DNA from 4 places in the Streptomyces sp. NPDC057438 genome. Region 2 is predicted to be linked to each of the others. Evidence: riboswitches for the same ligand, from Rfam matches in the RefSeq annotation. Region 2 holds a riboswitch; each other region holds the start of a gene.
The links. A riboswitch is a leader RNA that binds a small molecule or an ion and turns the genes downstream of it on or off. The one in region 2 is predicted to bind cyclic di-AMP.

Region 1: it holds a riboswitch for cyclic di-AMP, as region 2 does, so the genes downstream of both, ACFU5F_RS00675 (transglycosylase SLT domain-containing protein) here and ACFU5F_RS08120 (C40 family peptidase) in region 2, are expected to answer to the same signal.
Region 3: it holds a riboswitch for cyclic di-AMP, as region 2 does, so the genes downstream of both, ACFU5F_RS14615 (transglycosylase family protein) here and ACFU5F_RS08120 (C40 family peptidase) in region 2, are expected to answer to the same signal.
Region 4: it holds a riboswitch for cyclic di-AMP, as region 2 does, so the genes downstream of both, ACFU5F_RS12345 (M23 family metallopeptidase) here and ACFU5F_RS08120 (C40 family peptidase) in region 2, are expected to answer to the same signal.

The regions. Positions count from the first base shown of each region.
Region 1 covers NZ_JBHVDD010000001.1:138,130-143,200, reverse strand. The annotation lists gene ACFU5F_RS00680 (polyprenyl synthetase family protein) at 1-15, opposite strand, end outside; cyclic di-AMP (ydaO/yuaA leader) riboswitch at 800-1,005, shown strand; gene ACFU5F_RS00675 (transglycosylase SLT domain-containing protein) at 1,010-1,762, shown strand; gene ACFU5F_RS00670 (HAD family hydrolase) at 1,826-2,632, opposite strand; gene fahA (fumarylacetoacetase) at 3,452-4,696, shown strand.
Region 2 covers NZ_JBHVDD010000009.1:54,503-59,573, forward strand. The annotation lists gene ACFU5F_RS08095 (8-amino-7-oxononanoate synthase) at 1-472, shown strand, start outside; gene ACFU5F_RS08100 (DUF397 domain-containing protein) at 530-754, opposite strand; gene ACFU5F_RS08105 (helix-turn-helix domain-containing protein) at 764-1,624, opposite strand; gene ACFU5F_RS08110 (ATP-binding protein) at 1,872-2,330, shown strand; gene ACFU5F_RS08115 (DUF6328 family protein) at 2,302-2,856, opposite strand; gene ACFU5F_RS08120 (C40 family peptidase) at 2,936-3,409, opposite strand; cyclic di-AMP (ydaO/yuaA leader) riboswitch at 3,413-3,624, opposite strand; gene ACFU5F_RS08125 (hypothetical protein) at 3,956-4,273, opposite strand; gene ACFU5F_RS08130 (ATP-dependent Clp protease proteolytic subunit) at 4,281-4,937, opposite strand.
Region 3 covers NZ_JBHVDD010000021.1:14,742-19,812, reverse strand. The annotation lists gene ACFU5F_RS14625 (septum formation initiator family protein) at 1-313, opposite strand, end outside; gene eno (phosphopyruvate hydratase) at 449-1,729, opposite strand; gene ACFU5F_RS14615 (transglycosylase family protein) at 2,142-2,858, opposite strand; cyclic di-AMP (ydaO/yuaA leader) riboswitch at 2,863-3,062, opposite strand; gene ACFU5F_RS14610 (transglycosylase family protein) at 3,245-4,315, opposite strand; gene ACFU5F_RS14605 (cytochrome P450) at 4,543-5,071, opposite strand, start outside.
Region 4 covers NZ_JBHVDD010000016.1:58,780-63,850, forward strand. The annotation lists gene ACFU5F_RS12340 (GntR family transcriptional regulator) at 1-497, opposite strand, end outside; gene ACFU5F_RS12345 (M23 family metallopeptidase) at 700-1,488, opposite strand; cyclic di-AMP (ydaO/yuaA leader) riboswitch at 1,502-1,671, opposite strand; gene ACFU5F_RS12350 (M16 family metallopeptidase) at 1,874-3,262, opposite strand; gene ACFU5F_RS12355 (M16 family metallopeptidase) at 3,259-4,635, opposite strand; gene ACFU5F_RS12360 (DNA topoisomerase (ATP-hydrolyzing) subunit A) at 5,018-5,071, shown strand, end outside.

The sequences.
Region 1 (5,071 bases), on a different contig from region 2:
CTCGACGACGGTCACGAGGGTTCTCCTGTCTGCTGACGTCTGATGACGGTCACACGGTCGGTCTAGGTCGCTCTCACGGTCGATGACACGGTTTGTCGATCTGTCGCTGTCATCACCCGAGTCAGCGTATCCGGTCACCTTTCGATCACCGCGAGCGCCCACGGCTTCGCCTCGAGTGGTATGGGACCGCACTCCTCCCATTCTTGATCAACTGATACACGCCGATATCCATCGACGCGCATGCCGCACCTGTCCGCGCACCCACCGGCACCCCTGCCCGCACCCTGCTCCGCACCCCCGCCCACGCATCCGCTCGCGCGCCCGCCCGCGCCCACCCGCGAACGGATACCCGCCCTCCCCCGCGGAACGCCTCCGCGCCTCGCTCACCGCCTCGCCCGCACCCCAGCCCTCACCCCCGCCCCACCGCGTCCCACCCCGAGCCGGCCGATTCCCCACGCACTCGACCACCCATTTCTAACCTTTTGCACCCTTTCCCCTTGGCCCGAGTTGACCGATTTGCCGCTTACTTTCATTTCACCCGACTCCTCCCGTGAGTTGAGTCACCAGCCGCCGTCGACCCTCCGCGCGAGACCCACACCCCGCGCCGTCGACTTTCCCTTTGCGCTAGGCAAGTTGAGCCGCGAAACAGATAGCCGATCTTGGGTCGAATCACAGCAAACTCAAGGTCAACTGGATCAAAGCGCCAAACCGGGACTTGTTCCAGTCGTGTGCTCTCGCATACGTTCACACCTCGTCCGGACGGACCGCCGAATCCTGCCGCCGCCCCGGACTCCCCACCCATCACCACTCATCCACGCACGGCAGGAGCGGGGGACCCAGGTAAGCCGTCGGTCCGATGACCCCCAATCGGACCGGCTAGGGGTGAAGCCACGCGCAGTACGCCCGGCGGACGCGGCACGCACAGCGACCGCCGGGACGACGCGCGAGGCCGGGCATCTCCAGCCCGAACCCGACAGCTCACCTCGCAGGCGACGGAGAGGAATTCAGCATGCCCGCACAAGGCAAACACCGTCGTCCCCGAAGCAACGCGCTGACCCGCGGCATCGTCGCCGCCGGCACCGGCGGGGCCGCGCTGGCCCTTCCGCTCACGGTCGCCACGACCGCGAACGCCGCCGCCCCGGCCCAGGCCGCCACCTCCGTGCAGTCGGCCCCGCAGGCCGCGCCCGCCGCGGTGCTGCCCAAGTCCACGACGTACACCGTGGTCTCCGGCGACACGCTCTCCTCCATCGCGCGCAAGCACCACACCAAGGGCGGCTGGCAGCAGCTCTACAAGAACAACCGCGCGGCCATCGGCGACAACCCGGCGCTCATCCGGCCGGGCCTGAAGCTGAAGCTGAACGGGACCAAGGCGGCCACGGCCCAGAAGTCGTCGACCGCGTCCAAGACGTCCACGGCCACGCAGGCCTCGGCCAAGACGTACGCGAACAACCTCGACGGCTGGATCCGCGAGTCGCTGGACATCATGGCGCAGAAGGGAATCCCCGGGACGTACAACGGGATCTACCGCAACATCATCCGCGAGTCCTCGGGCAACCCGCTGGCGATCAACAACTGGGACTCCAACGCCGCCGCGGGCACCCCCTCGAAGGGCCTCCTCCAGGTCATCGACCCGACGTTCGCCGCGTACCACGTCTCCGGCACCCCGTACGACCCGTACGACCCGGTCGCGAACATCACGGCGGCGTGCAACTACGCCGCCGACCGGTACGGCTCGATCGACAACGTCTTCGGCGCCTACTGAGCCCTGCGGCTCCCCCTTCTCCATCTGTTCCCCTGGGCCGGCGGGCCCAGGGGAACAGCCCGTTCACGGGAAGAGTCGCTCCAGCACCACCGCGATGCCGTCGTCCTCGTTGGAGAGGGTCACCTCGTCGGCGACGGCCTTGAGTTCGGGGTGGGCGTTGGCCATGGCGACCCCGTGCGCGGCCCAGTCGAACATCGGGATGTCGTTGGGCATGTCACCGAAGGCGATGGTCCGGTCCGAGGTCAGCCCGAGATGGTCGGCGGCCAGGGCGAGGCCCGTCGCCTTCGTGATGCCGCACGGCTGGAGTTCGACGGTGCCGGGCCCCGACATGGTGACCGTCGCCAGCGAGCCGACCGCCATCCGCGCCGCCGACGCCAACTCGTCGTCCGACAGATAGGGATGGCGCAGCAGCACCTTGCTGATCGGCTCGCACCACAGATCGTCCCGGCGCGGCACCTGGACCGCGGGCAGCGTGGGGTGGGGCATGAGGTAGCCGGGCTCGATCAGGGTGAGGCCGTCGACCCCGTCCTGGTCGACGGCGGCGTACACCTGTCCGACCTCGGCCTCGATCTTGCCGAGCGCGGTCTCGGCGAGCTCCCGGTCCAGGGTGACGGACCAGAGCAGCCGGTCCGCGCCGTGGTCGTACAACTGCGCGCCCTGTCCGCACACCGCGAGCCCCCTGCCGCCGAGATCCTCCAGCAGTGGGCGCACTCTGGGCGCCGGCCGTCCTGTCACCACGAGGTGCCGGGCACCCGCCCCCGTGGCCCGCGCCAGCGCGGCGAGGGACCGGTCGGAGAGCGTGTCGTCACTGCGCAGGAGCGTTCCGTCCAGGTCAGTGGCGATGAGTGAATATGCGGTGGGAGCGGCCATGATCAGAGAATACGGATGCCACACCCCATCGGTTCGACGGGAACCGGACGACGTCCGGCATCCCGACCACCGTGACCGGCCCCCACGTCAACATCCTTTGCCCGAACGGTAGTTCAGCGGCGCGCTCGCGGCCTGCGGGCCCGGGCACCGCCTCCCGCCGATCACGGACACGCCCTCCCGCCCCTGCGTCGCCGGGGGGATGCCGTGTCAGCCGCAATGACGCGGACCCCGTCCCGCACCCTGCCTCCACCACCGGCACCCCCGCGACCCCGCAACCCCGCCGCCGGCGATCCCGTGCAGTTCCGTACGTCCGCCCTACGTCCGCTCGCACCTCCGTCCACACCTCCGTCCGTACGCCGTCAAGGCCCCGCGCCCCGACCGCGGGCCCACACCCACGACTCGGCGCGCACGACCCGCGCCACCTCCCGCCACCACGGCCGGGCCGGTCCGGGCGGCGGCCGGGGCGTAGCCGTGGCCGGTTTCGCGGGGGCGCGCCGACGGCCACCACGCCCCGGCCGCGCGCCACCACACGCACCCGCGCGCCGGTCTTGGCCACCGCCAGGACCGCGGGGTCCACCCCCGTACGCGGACCCGTACCCGGACTCGACCCCCGCCCCGGCTCACCCGAACCACCCGAGCCCTCCAGGCCACCCGCGCCACCCGAGCCACCCGGGGAGGACCAAGCCGGAACCTTTCTCCCGCTCTCCCCTCTATGGGGACATTGCGAACTCTTCAGACACTCCCCGATCTTGGCACCGCCCCGTAACGTGTGCCGCGACCAGAGGAACGACGGAAAGCACGAGAGCGAGGCAGCACCCGATGCCCCCCTTCGATGTCCCCGAAGGTGATCCCTTCGACGTCCCCGAGGGCCACCCCTTCGGGCCGCACAACCTCCCCTACGGCGTCTTCTCCCCCGCCGGCTCCGACGCCCGTACGGTCGGCGTCCGCCTCGGCGACCACGTCCTGGACGCCGCCGCGGCGGCCCACGCCCTCGGCTCCCCGTACGGGGCGCTGCTGGCCCACCCCACGCTCAACCCACTGCTGGCGGCGGGCCGTACCGCCTGGTCGGACCTCCGCCGGGCGCTGACCGCGTGGCTCACGGTGCCCTCGCACCGGGAGACGATCGCGCCACACTTCCACGCGCTGTCCGGCGTACGCCTTCATCTGCCGTTCGAGGTGGCCGACTACGTCGACTTCTACGCCTCCGAGAACCACGCGCGGAACGTGGGCCGGATCTTCCGGCCCGACTCCCCGGACCCGCTGACCCCCAACTGGAAGCACCTGCCGATCGGTTACCACGGCCGGTCCGGCACGGTGGTCGTCTCCGGCACGGAGGTGGTGCGGCCGTCCGGGCAGCGCAAGGCACCCGCCGATCCGGCGCCCGTGTTCGGCCCGTCGGTACGCCTCGACATCGAGGCGGAGGTCGGCTTCGTGGTGGGCGTCCCCTCGGAGATGGGGCGGCCGGTGGGGCTGCGGGACTACCGCGACCACGTCTTCGGGCTCTGCCTGCTCAACGACTGGTCCGCCCGCGACCTGCAGGCCTGGGAGTACGTTCCGCTCGGCCCGTTCCTCGGGAAGTCCTTCGCGACGTCGGTGTCGGCGTGGATCACTCCGCTGGAGGCGCTGGACGAGGCGCGGGTGTCACCGCCGGAGCGCACGCACCCCCTCCTGCCCTATCTGGACGACTCAGGGCCGGACGTCGACCTCGGGGGGTACGACCTCCGGATCAGCGTCGCGATCAACGGGCAGGTCGTCTCGGAGCCGCCGTTCTCCACGATGTACTGGACGGCCGCGCAGCAGCTGGCCCACATGACGGTCAACGGAGCGTCCCTGCGTACGGGCGACCTCTACGGGTCCGGCACCGTCAGCGGAGCGGAGCCGGGCCAGCGGGGCTCGCTGCTGGAACTCACCTGGAACGGGCGGGACGTCCTGGACCTCCCCGACGGCAAGCGCACGTTCCTGGAGGACGGCGACGAGGTCACCCTCACGGCCTGGGCACCGGGCCCGGGCGGGACACGGGTGGGGCTGGGCGAGGTCAGCGGACGGATCCGGGCCCGGGACTAGAGGACGCCGGAGGCGGGACGGGGTGGTGCCGGGGGCGGCGGGTAGACGGACCGGATCGCGTGCGCTCGGTGCTCCGGCGGCTGGGGGCGGCGCCTCGCCGTAAGGGCGGCACCTCGTCGGCAGCGCCGCGCTCGCCGCGGATGCTCGCGCCGTTCCCCGCGCCCCTCGGAGGCGCGCGGCCGCTGCCTCCGCCCGCCCGCCATACGACGTCGGCCATGCGTGTCGACGCGTTCCGGCCACCGGCCCCGGGTCCCAGCCACTGACCCTCTCATCCCACCCCCTGGACAACCCGGTGGCAGATCTTCCTCATGCGCCCGGAAAACCCCAGTTCAGAGCAGCCCGACCCGGTCGGCGACATGGCGCAACACTCCGGCA
Region 2 (5,071 bases):
CGTCGTCGTGACGCTCACGCTCTCCAAGTCGCTCGGCAGCCAGGGCGGAGCCGTCCTCGGCCCGGCACCGGTCATCGACCATCTGGTCAACGCGGCCCGCACCTTCATCTTCGACACGGGGCTCGCCCCGGCCGCGACCGGCGCGGCGCTCGCCGCGCTGCGGCTGCTGCGCCGCGAGCCCGAGCGGGCCGCGCGCGCCCGTGAGGTGGCCGGGGAGCTGCACGCACGGCTGACGGCGTCGGGCCATGAAGCGGTGCGGCCCGACGCCGCCGTGGTGTCCGTACGCGCGCCGTCGCCGGATCAGGCACTGCGCTGGGCGGCGGACTGCCGGGCGGCGGGTCTCGCCGTCGGCTGTTTCCGCCCGCCGTCCGTGCCCGACGGCGTCTCACGGCTGCGGCTGACCGCCCGTGCGGATCTCACGCAGGGACAGATCGACCGGGCCGTGGGGATCATCGGCGATACGCGACCGTGAGTCGGCGTCCCGGTCGAGCGTCGCCGTAAGCGGAACCTCGCGCGCGGCCGGTGGCGCTCACCGCAGTGTGGTGACGAATCCCTCCCAGGTGTCGGGTTCGAACAGCAGGGCGGGCCCCGCCGTGTTCTTCGAGTCGCGTACGGCCACCAGCCCGGCCCAGCGGCCGGATCGCGGACGGGCCGTCTCGACACAGTTGTTCATCCCGGTGCTGCGGCTGCTGCGCAGCCATCGCACATCACGCAGTTCGGTACTTGCGGGAACGTTCCGAGGCAGTGCGGACATGGTGCCTCCTTACGCGCCGGCGGCTAGCCCGGCGAGGTAATCCAACGAGTCCTCGGGCGAAAGGGCGTGGATCTGAAGGGCGTTGAAGGCCTCGACATACGCCTTGAGGTCTTCTTTCCGTTCGAGGTAGAGGCTACTCGTCAAGTGGTCGAGAACAACCACATCCAGATCAGACGTGCTCGGAAATGAGAAAATTACGAAAGGGCCCGTGACGCCGATGTGTGCCCCGGCAGTGAACGGGAGCACCTGCAGTCTCACCTGGGGCAGCCGCGCCGCCTCGACCAGACGGGCCAGCTGCCGGGCCATGACCTCGGGACCGCCCACCTCGCGCCGGAGAACGCCCTCGTCGAGCACGGCGCTCAGCCTCATCGGCGGATTTCCGCACAGCACCTTCTGCCGCGCGAGCCGCACCTCCACGAGCGCGTCGAGTTTGTCGTCTTCCAGCCCCTCCACCGCGGCCCGCGTCACCGCCCGCGCGTACTCCGGGATCTGCAGCAGACCCGGCACCACCGAGGTCTCCAGCGTCCGCATGCCCCCCGCCTGCGACTCCAGGCTGATGAAGTCGCGGTACGCCGGCGGCAGTACCCCCCGGTACGCGTGCCACCAGTTGTGCCGTCCGCCGCCGTCCTCGGAACCGGCGAGCGCCAGGAGCAGCTCGCGTAACTCGGTGTCGTCGATCCCGTACGCGTCCAGGAGCTTGCGGACGTCCGCGGGCTTCACCCCGCTGGCGCCCGTCTCGATCCGGCTCACCTTGGACTGGTGCCAGCCCACCCGATGGGCCGCCTCGATGCTCGTGAGCGCGGAACGGGTGCGCAGGACACGCAACTCGGCACCGAGCTTGCGGCGGCGCACCGCGGGACCGTACTGCATGGGATTCTCCTTCCGCCCGGCGCCCGACGGCGGGGTGACGACAGAGGATGGACCAGGACCCCACCCAAATACGTTCGGCCGTCGGATAGTTCACCGCTTCGAGCGACAGATATATGCACATCTTGGTGGATCGCCGCGCGTGACGGCCCAGGTAGTGGCAGTCTGGCGCGAAGCACCAGTCCGGGACCGCAGTCGAACCATCCGCTCCCTGTCGGACACCGGTCCCGTGGGAAAGGGACGCCTCGCCATGGCAGATCACCTGGAAGCATCCGTCACTCTGCCGAGCGATCCCGCCTCGGTGTCCGCAGCCCGGAACTACGTCGCCAGCGTGCTCGCCGAATGGGGCCTGCCGGGCGACACGGGCATCGCGGACACCGTGCGCCTGATCGTGTCCGAACTCGCCACCAACGCCGTCCAGCACACGTTGGGCCAGTCTCCCACCTTCACCGTGGACATCGCGCTCGACCGGGACGAACACCTGCGCATCGGTGTCACCGACAGTCATCCGCGCTTCCCCAGACGCCTGCCGGCCGCCGTCCAGCAGGACAACGGCCGGGGCATGGTCATCATCCGGTGGCTGACCGCCGAGTGCGGCGGCAGGCTGAGCGTCAGACCCACGCGGGAGGGCGGCAAGACGGTGGCGATCGAACTTCCGTGGACGGTCCCCGTCCAGCCGGTCACCGCGGGTGGCCCGCCGGAGACCTGACAGAGCGGCTCTCCGGCCCGGCCGGTGACGGCAGCGGCGGTGTGGCGCCACGGTCGGCGGCGCGTCCCACCACGCGCGGGAGCAGGCCCCACAGCAGGAGGCACACCAGAAAGGTGCCGGCTCCGGCGACGATCCCAGCCCTCCGGCCGAGCGTCACGTCCACGACGAGCAGGACGGAACCGGTGAAGGCCGGCATCAGGACGATCATGCCCGCGCTGGCCAGCCGGGACGAGACCCGGACGATGGCGGGCTTGGCGTTCTGCTGGAAGAGCGAGCGGTGCAGGGCGGCCGGCGCGGTGAAGAGGGCCGCCGCGAGAACGGCCAGCAACAGCGTGGTGACGTAGGTGACACGTTGGAACGTGTCCAGATCCGGAAAGCGCGGGGTGAAGGCCAGCGTCAGCAGGAACGCGAAGAGGATCTGTACCCCGGTCTGGGTGACCCGCAACTCCTGGAGCAACTCGGAGAAATTGCGGTCGGCGCGTTCGAGGGGGGTCTCATTACGCCCGGTGGTGGGTACGTCGGCCATGACCGGACGGGTAACCACATGGGCGGGACATACTCCGGGCGAGGGGCGGCGGACAGCGCCACCGCCCCCCGGCGGTGGGTCAGCGGACCCGGCCGTACCAGACGTTCTTCGTCCAGATCTTCTGCAGCCGGACGACGTCACCCGTCTTCGGCGAGTGCCAGAGCTTCCCCTTCCCCGCATAGATGCCGACGTGGTACACGTTCGAGCCCGAGTGGAAGAAGACCAGATCTCCGAGCTTGCGGCTGCCCGCGGAGATGTGCTTCGTCTTGTTGTACTGCTGCTGGGCAGTACGAGGCAGCTTCTTGCCCGCCTTCTTGAACGAGTAGAGCGTCAGCCCCGAGCAGTCGAACCGGCCCGGACCCACGGCGCCGTACTTGTAAGGGGAGCCCTTCTTCGAAGCAGCGACCTTGAGTGCCTTCGACGCCACCGTGGCGGCCTCGGCGCCGGATGCGGCGCCCGGGACCACGATGCTGCCGCCGACGGCGGCGATGGTCAGAGCCGAGGCCGTACCGGCCCGGGTCAACAGCGACGGGACACGATTCAGCGCAGACATGCGCAACCCTTCGTCAGCCGCCTGTGAAGGATGACCTGTCGGATTCGGGCTGGCGAAGTTGCCCGGCCGCTGACGCGGCTTCACCCCAAGGGCTGCTCGGCGCGGTCATGGCGTGACCGTTCCGGCGACCCGTCGTGCTTGGGTCCTCCACTCCTGCCGATGCAATCCTGTCGACCGGTCATCCGGGCGGCGGCAGGACTCGGCGTCCACCCGGATCGCCCCGCCGCTGCGGCGGGGGCTTGTCGTCAGGAAGGGATCTTGGCGTACTCAAGTGCGAAAATCCCAACGGAACCGCGGATTTGTGGTCTTACTCACCACTCACCCGTTCGGGTGGACAGGGTGATTTCCATGGTTGTGTCCCACTGGTCGAGGAGGTCCGCACCAGCACCGGAATGCCGTACTCCGGCCATGTACCAGGCATCTTGCGCAACTTTACAGGTCCTCACGACGTATGGGCCGATGGGTCGATCGCGGTAGGCCGACCGGAGGGCGACGAGCCGGGACCGGACGCCCCGTCAGTAGTACGCGGCGCGATGCGCGATCGGTTCAGGCCGGCGAGTCCTCCGCCTCCGGCGGCAGCGCCACCCGCCCGGCGCGGCGCTCCCCGTCCAGGACGCGCAGGGCCCGCGCGAGCGTCGGGGCGTGTACCTCGTTCTCCCCGCGCCTGTGCATCAGTTCGAGCGCGTCACGCAGCGCGGCCGCCTTCGAGACGAGCGCCTGCGCCGCGCGCAACCCGCGGTACGTGTCGCCCGGACGAGCCGGATTGATCCGGCCGATCAGATCCAGCACGTCCAGGTAACGGTCGATCAGCTCCGCCTCGGCGCGGGTGAGCGCGGGCAGCGGTGGCAGTTCGGGGGGCAGCATCCGCGCCTCACCTCACGCCGGGGGTCGGGGGCGAGGGGGGTGCGGGACGGGTCTTGCGGCTTCCGACCACCCGGTCGGCCAGGCCGTACGCCACCGCCGCCTCGGCGTCGAGGAACGTGTCACGCTCGAGGTCGGCGCTGATCCGCTCCGGGCTCTGCCCCGTGTGCCGGACCAGCATCTCCTCCATGTTCCGGCGGTTGCGTGTCAACTCCTCGGCCTGGATCGCCAGATCACTGGCCTGCCCCTCGATCGGCTCGGCCAGGGCCGGCTGGTGGATCAGTACGCGGGACCCCGGCAGCATCGACCGCTTGCCCCGGGTGCCCGCCGCCAGCAGGACCGCGGCGGCCGAACCCGCCTGCCCCAGACAGACCGTCTCCACGTCACAGGTGACGAACCGGATGGTGTCGTAGAGCGCCGTCATCGCACTGAAGGAGCCTCCGGGCGAGTTGATGTACAGCGCGATGTCCCGGTCCGGCGCCTGGTGCTCCAGGTGCATGAACTGCACCATCACGTCGTTCGCCGACGTGTCGTCGATCCGCGTCCCGAGGAACACGATCCGTTCCTCCAGAAGCTTCGAGTACGGATCCATCGTCCGGTACCCCGCACTGGTGCGCTCCGTGAACTCGGGCAGCACATGACGGGCCGACGGTCGGCGCTCGGGCATGGGTGTGCCTCCTCTGATCGACTTCCGTAAAAAATGTACAGGACGTACGTACCGGGGAGGAGGGGATCGGCTGAGAGCGAAAAGATCCTGCCGACAGACCGTTCGAGGCGAGGACCACCCCTGCCGCCGCCGAA
Region 3 (5,071 bases), on a different contig from region 2:
CGGCGTACGCGTCGTCCTGCCAGCGCGCCTTGAGGTCGCGCAGCTCCTCGACCCGCTCGCGCGCCTCCTGGCGCTGCCGCTGCATGTCGGCGATCTCGGCGCGCTGGGAGACGTACTGCCTTATGGGGTAGGCGAGCGCCACGATCATCGAGCAGAGGACGAGGGCGAGCAGCGCGGCCCGGCCGGTCAGCCGGGAGCGGCGGACCTGGCGCTTGGCCTGCGAGCGGTAGACCCGGGCGGCCGTCTGCTCACCGAGCACCTTCAGCCGGGTCGCGGTGGAGAAACGGTCCCGGTCCCGGTCCTTCACGGCCATGTCCCGCGTCCCCTTCCGCTGCTGCCTTCTTCCCGCGCACGCGCGTACGTCCCCGCACACGGTACGGGACCGGTACGGGGACGTACGTACGACTGGCTCGGGCCGGGCCCTTAACGGCTCAGCCCTCGCGGTGGCTCAGCCCTTGAAACGCGGGAAGGCGGAGCGGCCGGCGTAGACCGCGGCGTCGTCGAGGATCTCCTCGATGCGCAGCAGCTGGTTGTACTTGGCGACGCGGTCCGAGCGGGCCGGGGCGCCGGTCTTGATCTGCCCGCAGTTCACGGCGACGGCGAGGTCGGCGATGGTGACGTCCTCGGTCTCGCCGGAGCGGTGGGACATCATGCACTTGAAGCCGTTGCGCTGGGCCATCTCGACGGCGTCCAGGGTCTCGGTCAGCGAACCGATCTGGTTGACCTTGACGAGCAGGGCGTTGGCCGAGCCCTCCTCGATGCCGCGGGCGAGGCGCTCGGGGTTGGTGACGAAGAGGTCGTCGCCGACGATCTGGACCTTGTCGCCCAGCTTCTCGGTGATGGTGTTCCAGCCGGCCCAGTCGTCCTCGAACAGCGGGTCCTCGATGGAGACGAGCGGGTACGACGCGACGAGGTCGGCGTAGTACTCCGTCATCTCGGCGGCGGAGCGCTCCTTGCCCTCGAAGGTGTAGACGCCGTCCTTGTAGAACTCGGAGGCGGCGACGTCCAGCGCGAGGGCGATCTGCTCGCCGGGGGTGTAACCGGCCTCCTTGATGGCCTCGAGGATGAGGTCGAGGGCGGCGCGGTTGGACTCCAGGTTCGGGGCGAAGCCGCCCTCGTCGCCGAGGCCGGTGGACAGGCCCTTGGTCTTCAGCACCTTCTTGAGGGTGTGGTAGACCTCGGCCCCCCAGCGCAGGGCCTCGGAGAAGGACTCCGCGCCGATGGGGGCGATCATGAACTCCTGGATGTCCACGTTGGAGTCGGCGTGCGAGCCGCCGTTCAGGATGTTCATCATCGGAACGGGCAGCAGGTGCGCGTTCGGGCCGCCCAGGTAACGGAACAGCGGGAGGTCGCTGGCCTCGGAGGCGGCGTGGGCGACGGCGAGGGAGACGCCGAGGATGGCGTTGGCGCCGAGGGAGCCCTTGTTGTCGGTGGCGTCCAGGTCGAACATCGCCTGGTCGATCAGGCGCTGCTCGGTGGCGTCGTAGCCGACGAGCTCCGGGCCGATCTGCTCGATCACGGCGAGGACGGCCTTCTCAACGCCCTTGCCGAGGTAGCGGTTGGGGTCGCCGTCCCGCAGCTCGATGGCTTCGAAGGCACCGGTGGATGCGCCGGACGGAACGGCGGCACGACCCGTGCTGCCGTCGTCGAGGCCGACCTCGACCTCGACGGTGGGGTTGCCTCGTGAGTCGAGGATTTCCCGGGCTACGACGACGTCGATGGACGGCACGAGCATCTCCTTCATGGGATGTGACGCTGGTTGTGCGGGGCCGCTTGGGCCTTGCGACTAGAGCCTAACCGCCCCCGGGCCGTCGGCAGCCGACCGACCGTCCCGTGGACAGACAGACCGTACCCATTGTTCCCGCCCGGAACAAAGAGGGGGTGAACAAGAGAAGGCGCCGACGGTGCAAAAAAGCCCCGCCCCGGTGCGTACGGGGGAATGCGCACCGGGGCGGGGAGCCCGTGGGGTCGGGGGGACGGCCCTCACGAGGTCTTCACTATGGAGGACACGGATGTGAGTGGGCTGTGGTTCAGCCGGGGAGCGGCCCGATTTCCGGCCCGGCTGAACCTGCCCCGCCTGCCCGGCCGTGGGGGCGGCCGTGGGGTCGGCAGGCGCGTGCGGCCGTCGTGGTCGCGGCGGGTCAGCTCAGGTGGAGCTGCTGGCCCGGGTAGATGAAGTCGGCGTCGTCGATGATGTCCTTGTTCAGCTCGAAGAGTTTCTCCCAGCCACCCTTGACGTTCTTCTTCGCGGCGATGCCGCTGAGGGTGTCCCCCTTGACGACCTTGTACTCGCCGTCGCCCTTCTTGACCTTCTTGCCGGTCGGGGTCTTGACGGTGGCACGCTCGGAGGAGCGGGAGGAGCGGGTGTCCCCGGTGCTCTTCTCGGTGCTCTTCTGGGTGCTCTCCTGCGTGCCCTGCGAGGAGGAGCCGGAGGAGTCGGCGTTGCCGCTGGAGGGGGCGGAGCCGTCGTACGAGGCGCCGGACAGGCCGGTGCCGCAGACCGGCCAGGCACCCTTGCCCTGGCCGGCGAGGACCTTCTCGGCGATCGCGATCTGCTGGGCCTTGCTCGCCTTGTCGGCGGTGGAGGCGTACTGCGTACCGCCGTAGCCGGCCCAGGTGGAGGCGGAGAACTGCAGGCCGCCGTAGTAGCCGTTGCCGGTGTTGATGGACCAGTTGCCGCCGGACTCGCACTGGGCGACGGCGTCCCACTCGGAGGCGGTGGCGGCGGAGGCGCTGCCGGCCGCCATCAGCGGGGCGGCGACGGCGGCGGCGCCGGTGACACCGACGACGGCGATGGCGCGAGCAGACCGCTGCATGGCGGACGGGCGGCGGTGCTTGCCCTTGCTGGAAAACAGCATGGAGAGATCCCCTCACCGACGCCTGCGAGGTGAGCTGTCGGGTTCGGGCCGGTTGAGTTGCCCGGCCGCGCACGCTCGCCTCTCGGCTCACGTCGCGCGGCTTCACCCCCAGCCGGTTCCGGTCGTGCGCCCCCGAAGGGCCGCAACCGCCGGACCCGGCACTTACCTTGGGTCCCCCGCTCCTGCCTACGGCGCTTGACGCGACGACTGTTCCTCACGGCCGATGGCAGGATTCGGCGTGCCGACCGGGAGGGCCCGCTGTGGCGAGCGGTCACGACCGTAAACAGGTGATTGCCCGAATTTCAAAGACGATCAGGGGGTCTGTGATTCATCTCCCACGGAGATCAAAACGGGCATTCAGGGTCGAACCATGACCCGAACTGCCGCTACTTTTTGCCCGTTTCGGCACCGACTTCGAGGGTCTGACCGGGAAGGATGAGGTCCGGGTCGGTTCCGACCGTGCTCTCGTTCTCGGAGTACAGCGTCCGCCACCCGCCGTCCAGGCCGAGCGAGTTCACGATGCCGGTCAGGCTGTCGCCCACACGGACGGTGTAGCCGCCCTCCACCGCCTCGCGCGAGGCGCCGCCGTCCCGCGAGGCGTGCCGGCCGGAGGAGGTGCCGTCGGCGCGCGAGCCGTCGCCCGCCTCCGCGCCGGAGGCGGTGTCCGTGCCGGAGCCCTCGTCGGCGCTGGCGCCGCGATGACGGCCGGTACCGCTGCCGCCGTCGTCGGCGGCCGAAGAACCGTCTCCCTGGCGCGCGGCGTCCGACGTCCCACTGTCGGAGTCCTTGGAGTCGCCGTCGCCGGAGTCGCCTTCGCCGGAACCGGTCGAGTCCGCGGAGTCGGAGTCCTCGGTCGCCTTCGCGGAACCGTCGCGGGCGTCCGCCGACGAGTCCGACGTTGCGCCCGACTTCCCGGACCCGTCGGCGGCGTCGGAGCCGGCGTCGTCGGTCGACCTGGCCGAGTCGGTGGAGCCGGCCGAGTCCGGCGAGGCGGAGGAATCCGGCGAACCGGATGCGCCGGACTCGCTGCCGGAGTTCGACGAGTCGTCCGCGACACCCGTGTCCACATCGGCGGAACCGGCGTCGCCGCCGAGGTTGTGGAGCAGTCCGCAGGTGGCCCAGACGCCGACGCCCTGGTCGGCGAGGATCCTCTCGGCGACGGCTATCTGCTGCGACCGGCTGGCCCGGTCCGCGGTGGTCGCGTAGTCGAGACCGCCGTACTCCTCCCAGTTGGCCTGGGTCAGCTGCAGACCGCCGTAGCGTCCGTTCCCGGTGTCCGCGCTCCAGAAGCCACCGCTCTCGCACTCCGCCACCTGGTCCCAGGTGGTCCCGCTCGCCGCGCTCGCGCCGGTGGCGCCGAGGAGGGGGATGGCGATGGCCGACCCGGTGACTCCCGCCGCGACGAGGAGAGCCGGAGCCTGACGGGGGCGACGGTGACGACCGTTCCCGGAGAGCATGCGGTTGCCTTTCACACGACAGCGGTGGCCTGTGCGACGGGCGTGATGACCCCTTCGCACTGACGTGTGAACGTATCGGCAGTCGATCAGTTGTCACAAGTTAATGCAGCGCAGATCACGTGAAGATCACGGAGTTGAGAGAGCGTCAACTTCTGGCGCGGAATGGGGTAGTGCTACGGCCCGTCGGGGTATCACTACGGGCTGCTCATGGCGTGATCACCGGGCACTCATGGCCGCTTCCGCGGGGTGAATTCCACCGGAAGCGTCCGCAATCCACGCATGATGAGACCTCCTCGCCATCTCAGATCGGCCGAATCCACGGCGAGTCGCAGATCCGGAAGACGGGTCAGGAGCGTCGCCAGCGCGCTCTGGCCCTCGAGCCGGGCGAGCGGTGCGCCGAGGCAGTAGTGGATGCCGTGGCCGTAGCCGAGGTGCTGGTTGTCACGGCGTGAGAGATCCAGGGTGTCGGGGTCGTCGAAGCGGGCCGGGTCACGGTCGGCCGCCGCGAGGACGACGAGCACGGGGTCGCCGGGGGCGATGTCCTGCCCGCCGAGGGTGAGGGGCTCGGTCGCGAAGCGCCAGGTGGCGAGTTCGACGGGGCCGTCGTAGCGCAGGAGTTCCTCGACTCCCGTCTCCAGCAGTCCGGTCTCCCCGGCGGCGAGGGAGGTCTGGAGGCGGGCGCGCTGCCCGGGGTGGGTGAGGAGGGCGTACGTGCCGTTCCCGATGAGGTTGACGGTGGTCTCGAACCCGGCGAAC
Region 4 (5,071 bases), on a different contig from region 2:
GGGTCGGCGGGTGCCTCGACCGCGTACATCCAGGCGATCTTGTGCCGCAACTGGGCGAGTGTCGAGGTCAGGGCGGGGCTGCCGGACGCCTGTGCGAGCGTCTCGTGGAACCAGCCGCCCAGGGAGCGCAGATCCTCGCTGGTGCCCCTCCTGGCCCGCTCCTGGCCCAGCCTGACGAGGCCGCGCAGCACCTTGAGGTGCGCCTCCGTGCGCCGCTGGGCGGCCCGGGCGGCGCCCAGCGGCTCCAGCAGCATGCGCATCTCCAGCAGGTCGGCGGCCTCCTGCTCGGTCGGCTCGGCGACGCACGCGCCCGCGTGGCGGCGGGTCACCACGAAGCCCTCGGCCTCCAGCGTGCGCAGCGCCTCACGCACGGGGACCCGGCTGACGCCGTACCGACGGGCGAGCAGTTCCTCGGTGAGACGGCCGCCGCGCTCGTAGACACCCGCGACGATGTCGTCCCGGATCGCCGTGCAAACCGAATGCGCCGGAATACGCATGACCGACCTCCGCCTTAATCCCCGTGAAACGTCGATGATTGACGTGTCTTCCAGCGACTCTATTGCAGCGGGACGGAATTTCCGATGGCGGACCGGAATCCAGGGATATTTTTTGGACAGAAGGTGCGCGCAACAGGTTCGCGCAACGCGAAAAGCCCCGGCTCGTGAGCCGGGGCCTTCGTCGGAGGCGTGGAGCCGGGTGTCAGACGTTCACACCGTGCGACCGCAGGTACGCGGCGGGGTCGATGTCCGAGCCGTACTCGGCCGTCGTGCGGGCCTCGAAGTGCAGATGCGCGCCCGTGACGTTGCCGGTCGCCCCGGAGAGGCCGATCTGCTGGCCGGGGGTGACCGTCTGGCCGACGGAGACGCCGATGGACGACAGGTGGCCGTACTGGGTGTACGTGCCGTCGGTCATGCGGATGACGATGTTGTTGCCGTACGCGCCGCCCCAGCCCGCCTCCACGACGGTGCCGGAGCCGACCGCCAGGACGGCCGTGCCGGTGGCGGCGTGGAAGTCGACGCCGGTGTGGCTGCCGGAGGACCAGACGGCGCCGCCGGCCTTGTAGCCGGTGGAGATGTAGGAGCCGCTGATGGGCGAGACGTAGGTGTTGAGGCGCTCGCGCTCGGCCGCGCGGGCGGCGCGGGCCTTGATCTCCTCGCGCTCCTTGGCGACGGCACGTTCCTGCTCGGCCTTCTCGGCGGCGGCCTTGCGGGCCTCCTCCTGCGCCTTCTTCTTGACCTCGGCCACCTCGGCGGCCTGCTGCTGGGCGGCGGCCTGTGCGTCGACCTGGTCGGCGACCGTGTCACCGAGGACGATGACCTGGTTCAGGCCGGTCTGCTCGACGGCGGGCTCCTCCGCGGCGAGCGCGGGGCCGGCCAGGGTGCCGATGACACCGGTGGTGGTGAGAGCGGCGACGCCCACGTTCCTCGTGGTCGTGCGCTGCACACGGCCGGGGCGGCGGTGCTTCCCAGGGGCGCGGGTGAACGCCATGAAGTGGCTGGTCCTTTCCTTCCTTCTCGCCTACCGGGTTAGCTGACGGGTTCGGAGCAGGAAGGTCTCCTACGGCTGCCCCCCGTTTCGCGTCGCTCGCGAAGGGCACCCGATTCACCCCAGGGACTTCGGTGGGTCCCCGGCTCCCCAGGCTCGCACCTCGGGACTCGGCGATGACTGTCCGGTGCCGCGGCTGCGGCGAACATCTGACGAACAGCCGGACCGACGCTAAGTGGGCCGTCTTCGAAATAACAAACGGATCACAGGATTTGTTAACTACGCCACAGGTCAGACACACAACCTCCGCCATCAAACGGACAAACGTGGGCCCTGGTGACTCTTCCGTCACCAGGGCCTCACTGGTGCGTGTCGTTCTGTCCGTTTCCTACTCAGCCGGTACGACGGTGACTTCGCCGATTCCGAGGGCCCTGACCGGCTCCTCGATCTGCGCGGCGTCCCCGACGAGGACGGTGACGAGGCGGTCCACCGGGAAGGCGTTCACAACGGCCGCGGTGGCCTCCACCGTGCCCGTGGCGGCGAGTTGGCGGTACAGCGTCGACTGGTAGTCGTCCGGCAGGTACTGCTCGACCTGGTCGGCCAGCGTGCCCGCCACGGCCGCGGCCGTCTCGAACTTGAGGGGAGCGACCCCCACGAGGTTCTGCACGGCGACATCACGCTCGGCGTCGGTCAGCCCCTCGGCGGCCAGGGTGCGCAGCACCGTCCACAGGTCGTCCAGCGCCGGACCGGTGTTGGGCGTGTCGACGGAGCCGCTGATGGCCAGCATCGCCGTACCCGATCCGTCGGGGGCGGAGCGCAGCACCTGGCCGAACGCGCGCACCCCGTAGGTGTAGCCCTTCTCCTCCCGCAGGACGCGGTCCAGACGGGAGGTGAGGGTGCCGCCGAGGCAGTAGGTGCCGAGCACCTGGGCCGGCCACACACGGTCGTGCCGGTCGGCGCCCACCCGGCCGATGAGCAACTGGGTCTGCACGGAGCCGGGGCGGTCCACGATGATCACGCGTCCGGTGTCGTCGGCACTCACCGCCGGTACGGCGCTCGGCTTGGCCGGGGAGCCGGTCCAGGCGCCCAGCGTGTCGCCGAGCAGGGTGGCGAGGTCGACCCCGGTGAGATCGCCGACGACCACGGCGGTGGCCGTCGCGGGACGCACGTGCCGCTCGTAGAAGGCGCGTACGGCCGCGGAGTCGATGCCCTCCACGGTCTCCTCGGTGCCCTGGCGGGGCCGCGACATGCGCGACGTGGCCGGGAACAGCTGCCGGGAGAGCTCCTTGGCGGCCCGCCGGCCCGGGTTGGCGGTCTCGTGGGGGATCTCGTCGAGCCGGTTGGCCACCAGACGCTCGATCTCGCCGTCGTCGAACGCGGGGGCCCGCAGCGCGTCGGCGAGCAGCCCCAGGGCCTTCTCCAGCCGCGACACGGGCACTTCGAGGGACAGGCGTACGCCGGGGTGGTCGGCGTGCGAGTCGAGGGTGGCGCCGCAGCGCTCCAGCTCGGCGGCGAACTCCTCGGCCGTGTGCTTGTCGGTGCCCTCGGAGAACGCCCTCGTCATGATGGTGGCAACGCCGTCCAGGCCCTCCGGCTCCGCGTCCAGGGGCGCGTCGAGGACGACCTCGACGGCGACGACCTGCTGGCCGGGGCGGTGGCAGTGCAGCACGGTCAGGCCGTTGGCCAGGGTGCCGCGCTCGGGCGCAGGGAACGCCCAGGGGCGGGCGTCGCCGGCCTGGGGCTGCGGGTGGAACTCCATGCTCGCGAGCTCGGTCACTTCGCCGACTCCTCGTTCTCGTCGGTGGTCTCGGCGGCCTCCGTCGCGGTGGCCTCCTCTTCGGCGTCCTCTTCGCCGGCGACGGGCTCGTACACGAGCACCGCGCGGTTGTCGGGCCTCAGGCGGGCCTTGGCGACCTCCTGGACCTCGTCGGCCGTCACCTCCAGGACCCGGTCGACGGCGGTGAGGGCGAGCTTCGGGTCGCCGAACAGGACCGCGTAGCGGCACAGTTCGTCGGCACGGCCCGCGACCGTGCCGAGCCGGTCCAGCCACTCGCGCTCCAACTGGGCCTGGGCGCGCTCCATCTCCTCCGCCGTGGGGCCCTCCGCGGCGAACCGGGCGAGCTCCTCGTCGACGGCGGCCTCGATGACCGGCACCTCGACGTCACCGGAGGTCTTGACGTCCATCCACGCCATGGAGGGCGCGCCGGCCAACCGCAACAGGCCGAACCCGGCCGTCACGGCCGTACGGTCACGGCGCACGAGACGGTTGTAGAGGCGGGAGGACTCGCCGCCGCCGAGGATGGTGAGCGCCAGGTCGGCCGCGTCGCACGCGCGCGTGCCGTCCTCCGGCAGCCGGTAGGCGGCCATCAACGCGCGCGCGGGCACGTTCTCCTCGACCACCTCGCGCAGCTGCTCACCCATGACGTCCGGCAGCGCGCCGTCACGGGGCGCGGGCTTGCCGTCGTACGCGGGGATCGAGCCGAAGTACTTCTCCACCCAGGCGAGGGTCTGCTCCGGGTCGATGTCGCCGACGATCGACAGGACGGCGTTGTTGGGCGCGTAGTAGGTCCGGAAGAACTGCTGGGCGTCCTCCAGGCTCGCGGCCTCCAGGTCGTCCATCGAGCCGATCGGCGTGTGCCGGTAGGGGTGGCCCTCGGGGTACGCCAGTCGGAAGATCTTCTCGAAGGCGGTGCCGTAGGGCACGTTGTCGTACCGCTGGCGGCGCTCGTTCTTGACGACCGCCCGCTGGTTGTCCAGGTTCTTCTGGTCGAGCGCGAGCAGCAGGCTGCCCATGCGGTCGGCCTCCAGCCACAGCGCCAGCTCCAGCTGGTGGGTGGGCATGGTCTCGAAGTAGTTGGTGCGCTCCCAGCTGGTGGTGCCGTTCAGCGAACCGCCCGCACCCTGGACCAGCTCGAAGTGGCCGTTGTCCTTCACCTGGCCCGAGCCCTGGAACATCAGGTGCTCGAAGAGGTGGGCGAGGCCCGTACGGCCCGCGACCTCGTGGCGCGAACCGACGTCGTACCAGAGGCACACCGCGGCGACCGGGGTCAGGTGGTCCTCGGAGAGCACCACGCGCAGGCCGTTGTCCAGGCGGTGCTCCCTCACTGTCAGGCCTTCGGAGCCGGCCTCGGCTGTGGCCGTGTGACCCATGGGCGATACGTCCCTTCGATCGCTGTGCTGTGTGCGCGGGATCCGCGGTCGTGTCCGTCGTGGAATCGTCGCGGAAACCGCTCTTTCCTGCCGGTCCCGCCACTGTATGCAAGCGCGCGGACCCCCGGAGAAGTTCCCGGGCGCCGTACGCCGAGAGCGAGACCGGGGTTGCGGCCCGCGCTCACTGGTTAGGGTCGGCGCACGCAGTTGACGTGGCGGTCCCGCGCGGCCGTGCCCGGCGGTCGGCGCCGGGTCGTGTCGGGGTTGTCAGTGCGGCAGTCCACAATGGTGCGCGTCAGTTCCCGTTCACGTCTCGCCGAGAGTGAGCCGGAGACGTGAGCGCCCCGTAGGTGAGCGACCAGAAAAAGAGGAGCCGGCAGCGATGGCCCGCCGCAGCACGAAGACCCCGCCGCCCGACGACGCGTTCGAGGAGCGG